2 linked regions of the Thermocoleostomius sinensis A174 genome follow. The protein of the gene in region 1 interacts with the protein of each later gene in a pairwise test. Links are inferred from orthologs where the notes say so. Each region holds a gene or a part of one and is shown in the gene's direction. Other genes may lie near its edges.

Region 1 (3,045 bases):
AGTGCTGAGTGAATTTCTGGTAAAACCGTATTCGCTTTCCCCGTAGTATTCCCGATCATGCCCTGAAACTCTCGAAGCGATCGAGTTTTTCTAGCAATTTTGGTGATTTCTGGTGCTTAATTAAAAAATTCTTCAGCGCAAAGCAAAGCGCCGCACCGCTAGTAAACTACCCAATAGTCCAACTGATCCGCCCAGTCCCAACAGTGCCAAAGGCAGTAGGATCGTTTCACGCGGTGTTAGTTGCATGCCGCTGGTTAAAAATTGAATGAATTCAGGCTGCTGCAACAGCAATTCTTCGAGAAAATGCTGAACCGCACGAATCAATCCCCAGGAAATCAACGCACCAATTAGTCCCAGCGTTAACCCTTGCAGAATAAAAGGTAGATAAATCCAGGCTGACGTAGCTCCTACAAGTTGCATTACTTCGATTTCGCGCCGACGTGCCATCACAATTAGCCGAATTGTAGTGGTGATCACAGCGATCGCGGTCAGGCTCAAAATGCCAGTGATTACTAAACTCAGCCAATTTAAGCCTTGGTTAAGCTGAGCGATGCGCTGTACGGCTTCATCCACATATTGCACAGCGTCAACGCCCTGTAATTGTTTGAGCTTCTCCGCTAGGACGGGTACGGCCTCAGGAGAATTAGCTTTAACCTTTAGCTCGTCTACTAAAGGGTTGCCATTCAGTTGCTCGGTTGCACCTTTGATATCTGACAAGCCCATTTCTCGCGTTAAGGTATTCCACGCTTCTTCTTTCGTTACCGGCGTCACTTCGATTGCGTCTGGTAGGGCTTGCACAAACGGCTGCAAATCCTTGGATTGGACACCTGTCTCTAGATACACCGAAACCTCTAGCTGGCTGCCAAATTGGTTCAATAGCTTGTCAAGTTGCCAAGAGGCTTGCAAACTTATACCAAACAAAAATAGCAGCACCGTCACGGTACTCACCGCTGCCCAATTCATCCAGCCGCCTCGCTTCAACCCGACGAGCGCCTCTCGCAGCAGATAATCGATTTTAGTCAACAGCCGTAGCACTGGGTCTTCTCCTTCCTACTCAGCTTTTCTGCCTACTCTTTCTGCCTACTCATAGACGAGCACAATTAACTATCATGGAATTAAGGAAATTTGCTTCAGCATTCACGCTAGTTTGCCACAGACGAAATTATGACAGCCCAAATTTTAGTTGAGAAGAAAAAATTAAAGAATCCTCCGTTACAGTTGCACTACTTGGGCGATCGCGTCTTACGCCAGCCTGCTAAACGCATTTCCAAGGTTGATGACGACATTCGCAAACTAGCCAAGCAGATGCTGCAAACGATGTATAGCGAGGATGGCATTGGGTTGGCGGCTCCTCAAGTGGGGGTCCACAAGCAGCTTATTGTAGTGGATACTGACCCCGATGATGCAACTACACCTGCATTGGTTTTAATTAACCCAGTGATCACCAAGTTTGGTCAGGACATGTGTGTGGTCCAAGAAGGGTGTTTGAGCATCCCTAAAGTCTATCTCGATGTCACCCGTCCTGAAACGATTGAAGTGTCATACAAGGACGAAAATGGTCGCCCTCAAAAACGCACGGCAACAGGGCTACTTTCTCGTGTAATTCAGCACGAAATTGACCACCTCAACGGTGTTATGTTTGTCGATCGGGTTGATAACACGCTGGCTATGAACCAAGAATTGGTCAAGTATGGCTTTGCCGTAGATAGCGTTAAACCTATCTAGCTTTGGACTGGTTGAATTTTCCATACTTCCAGGTTCAGTTGAGTGTATAGAAATTGAGGTAGCTTTTGTGACTCCAAAGAGTGGCGTATTGTTAGGAGGGTCTTGTGTTACCGCGATCGCTGCGGTCGGCTCGATTTTTGAGCTATCGTCTGGTCATCCTCAACTCGGAGGGGTGGTGACGGGTATAATTTTAACGCTGGCGATTCCGTTGACTGTGATTTTATTCTATGCGGCTGTTCAAGATGCGAGGGCGAATCAGTAAAGCGTCAACCTGTCGTTATCTAGGTTTTTGGTTCCTTTTTTCATTACGGCATCCTCAACGATGACCGGATCAAGCCCCCGATTTGCCGTCCTACGTTTAGTTCCTCCACCCGGTGGAGCAGCCCTCTCGCTTGAGTTTTACCCGCTAATGCCGTCCACGGCCGTATTAATCGGTCGTGATCCCCGCTGTCAAATTATTCTAGACTCACAATTTTATACGGGTGTATCGCGGCAACATGCTCAGGTCGCCCCGTCATCTACTTCACCGTCAGGGTGGCAAGTTTGTGATCTCAACAGTGCTAACGGCACCTATGTCAACGATCGCCGCATCTACGGGTGTCATGCCTTGCAATGGGGGGATTGCATCACCCTGGCGCAAGAGGGACCACGATTTATTTTTGAGGTGCAGTCGATCGATGCGGTCGCGTTGTCACCCGATGGGGATACCGTTCCAGAGCAAGCGAATTTACCCAGTCCCGCTGTTCTTTCGGGCATTCAACCACCTCACCCCAACCCAGGAACAGTTGCTCAGTCCGATGCTGTCACGTTCAGCCAACTGTTTCCTATCATTTCTACCGGTCGGGATCTGAAGCGCAAAGCTTATCTCGTTCCCGGCATGATTACGGTAGTGTTCGTGGTGCTGATGTTTGTCACCAATGGATCGCCTCAATGGTTCAATCCGCTGCTGGCTGCCTATATTGCCGGAGGAGCCTACTATTTTGTCTATCAGCTTTGCGGCAAACGCAAACCTTGGTGGGTATTGATAAGTTCGGCGCTGATGACAGCATTTTTGTTGCTGAGTCCAGTGTTGCTGATGTTTATTTTTGTGTTTCGAGGAATTCTACCGGGCACAATTCCCGATGATCCAGCAACTGTAGGGCTTGGCGTGTTTTTCATCAATATGTTCTTCGGCGCAGGGCTGATGGAGGAGCTGCTCAAGGCGGTGCCAGTGCTGCTGGCTTATTACATTGGGCGAAAAGTGCGATCGTCTCCCCTGCGTGAACAGATTGGCGTTTGGGAACCGCTGGACGGCATTTTGTTAGGAACCGCTTCGGCAGT
Region 2 (2,870 bases), 4.0 Mb from region 1 along the record:
GTCGAGCCAAACCGCTGAATTAACACCTGACGGGGAACTTTGCCTTTGCGGAACCCAGGAATATTGGCATACCGAGTAAACTCCTGTAGAGTTTTTTCATAGGCTTGCCTGGACATCTCAGGCGTCACTTCAATTTCTAGTCCGATTTGGCTTGCGGGTAACTTTTCCTGGGTAACTTTCATCGCATCTCTTGTCTCGTAACGGTTAAACGTGCTTTGCTCGCAGATGTCACAAGGGTCCTGACAGCATTGACCCTCTTAACTTTGTCGCAATTAGCTATGGTAACTGATCCTGACTGAATCTTGGGGAAGGATCAGCAAATCTGAAGAAGTCCGCTATGATTGGTTCATTGCTGCTATTGAGTTTTAACAGATGGTCAGTGAAGTAAATGGTAACCCCGCTAGAGAAGCGAGGTTATGTGCCGACAACAAGACGGCAACAAGACGGCAGCAAGGCAATGCTGACCTCTGACCAAGCTAGCTTAATTTTTAACATTGTGTTATTCAATATGCAGTTATAAACCTTTGATTTATTAATTGTGAATTTATTAATTGTTCTACCCACAATGTTCTACCTATGATTGACCTATGCTTCTTAGTTGCTGAGTTTGGTTAACGAGCCTAGTGCCATCATTAAAAAAGATTGAAAACGAACACGGATAGCAACCCAACTTTATGGAATGAGTGATAAAGGATGAAGCTACGTTTCCGACTTGACTGAAACCCTAGTTCAATGATGTAGGTTCAAAGAAGGATAGATAATCCCCATCGCTTGCAGCAACAAAAATTAAGTACTAATTCATCAAATTCACCAATCTTAATAAATCTTATTTGGAGGAAATTCGCTTGCCTCAGTCCTATCGAGTCGCCATTTTAGGCGCAACGGGTGCCGTTGGAACCGAACTATTAACTCTGTTAGCGGAACGATCGTTTCCGTTGTCTGGTCTTAAGCTACTGGCTTCCGCCAAATCGGCTGGGCAGCGGTTGCCGTTCCAAGATGAAGCGTTGCCGATCGAGGCCGTTCACGATCAAGCATTCGATGATGTAGATATCGTCCTCGCCTCAGCGGGTGGTTCGGTGTCGAAAGCCTGGGCGACTAAGATTGTGGAGGCAGGGGCGGTCATGATTGACAACTCCAGCGCCTTTCGCATGGACCCTACCGTACCCCTAGTCGTTCCAGAGGTGAACCCTGAAGCGGCAGCGGCCCACCAGGGAATTATTGCCAATCCGAACTGCACAACCATTTTAATGAATGTGGCGGTGTATCCCCTGCATCAGGTTCAGCCTGTTCGTCGCATTGTCGCTGCTAGTTATCAGTCGTCCAGTGGGGCGGGGGCACGGGCTATGGAAGAGTTGAAAAATCAGGCACAGGCAATACTGAATGGGCAAGCTCCACGGCCTGAGATTTTTCCACACCCGATCGCCTTTAACGTTTTCCCTCACAATTCTGCGCTGAATGATCTGGGCTATTGCGAGGAAGAGATGAAGATGGTCAATGAGACTCGCAAAATTTTTGGGGTTCCTGATCTGCGAATTACGGCAACCTGTGTACGGGTTCCCGTCCTACGGGCCCATTCAGAAGCCGTTAACCTAGATTTTGATGCGCCGTTTGACGTTGAGCAAGCAAGGGAGATTCTCGGTCAAGCTCCTGGTGTCAAACTTGTGGAAGACTGGAAGACCAATCATTTTCCTATGCCAATTGAAGCGAGTGGGCAGGACGCGGTCTTGGTTGGGCGAATTCGTCAAGATATTTCAAACCCTACTGGGTTGGAACTGTGGTTGAGTGGCGATCAAATTCGTAAGGGTGCAGCGCTTAATGCTGTGCAGATTGCAGAATTACTCGTTCAGCAAAATTTGATTCGTTCTGCGAAGCAACCTGTTAGTGTGCAGGCGTAGGCAGAGAGGAGAGTTTAAGGAAACGGGTGATGCGTTGAACAATGCTCTAGCTAGCATCTGCCAATTTTATAGACAGCGCTAGACACTGAGATATCTAGGCTTTCCGCTCTCCGTCTCTCACCCCATCATAGTGAGGAGTTAGTTGAGTTGTGACTGATTTTGGACGTGTTCTGACTGCCATGGTTACGCCGTTTCAAACAGACGGACGGGTCAATTATGAGGTGGCAGAAGCTTTGGCTGATCATTTAGCAGCGCACGGTACCGATACACTGGTTGTCTGCGGTACTACAGGGGAATCGCCCACCCTAAGCTGGGACGAAGAGTACGAACTGTTTCGTGTGGTGCAGCGAGCCGTGGCAGGTAAAGCAAAAGTCATTGCTGGGACAGGTTCTAATTCAACCCAGGAGGCGATCGCAGCAACCCAAAAAGCCGATAAACTAGGATTAGATGGAACGCTACAAGTCGTTCCGTATTACAATAAACCTCCCCAAGCAGGCTTGTATCGGCACTTCCAAGCCGTTGCAGCCGCTAGTTCAGACTTGCCCTTAATGCTCTATAACATTCCAGGGCGAACTGGGCAAAATCTGCTACCTGAAACGATCGCTCGTTTAGCTGAAATTCCCAATATTGTTGCCGTCAAGGAGGCCAGTGGTAATTTGGATCAAGTTAGCCAGATTCGACGGTTAACACCAGCCGAATTTACGATCTACTCTGGCGATGATTCTCTAACGCTGCCCATGCTGGCAGTGGGAGCAAAAGGGGTCGTAAGTGTAGCCAGTCATCTGGTTGGAGATCGATTACAGCAGATGATTCAAGCCTTTGAGCAAGGACAGCCCCAGCTTGCGGCAAAGATTCATATCGCCTTATTTCCACTATTCAAAGCCCTATTCATTACCACCAACCCTATTCCTGTGAAAGCAGCTCTACGGTTGCAAGGCTGGCAGGTTGGAGCCACTCGCTTGCCGCTAATAGACG

Evidence for each region. Proteins that work in one complex are often made in the same cells at the same time.
Region 2: the proteins of def (region 1) and OXH18_RS19390 interact in binary tests that used the Escherichia coli proteins (3 or more experiments, as listed by UniProt). The link is inferred for Thermocoleostomius sinensis A174 from one-to-one orthologs.

The regions. Positions count from the first base shown.
Region 1 is NZ_CP113797.1:504,176-507,220, forward strand. Bases 164-2,944 are described here. They hold def (peptide deformylase), read left to right. Parts: upstream 164-1,164; coding sequence 1,165-1,725; downstream 1,726-2,944. Other genes in these bases: OXH18_RS02145 (cell division protein FtsX), read right to left, coding at 164-1,035; OXH18_RS02155 (hypothetical protein), read left to right, coding at 1,793-1,987; OXH18_RS02160 (PrsW family glutamic-type intramembrane protease), read left to right, coding at 2,048-2,944. In the rest of the region: more of OXH18_RS02145, read right to left, coding at 133-163; more of OXH18_RS02160, read left to right, coding at 2,945-3,045. UniProt on the Escherichia coli protein: Removes the formyl group from the N-terminal Met of newly synthesized proteins. Requires at least a dipeptide for an efficient rate of reaction. N-terminal L-methionine is a prerequisite for activity but the enzyme has broad specificity at other positions.
Region 2 is NZ_CP113797.1:4,495,598-4,498,467, reverse strand. It holds OXH18_RS19390 (aspartate-semialdehyde dehydrogenase), read left to right. Parts: upstream 1-845; coding sequence 846-1,895; downstream 1,896-2,870. Other genes in the region: dapA (4-hydroxy-tetrahydrodipicolinate synthase), read left to right, coding at 2,045-2,870.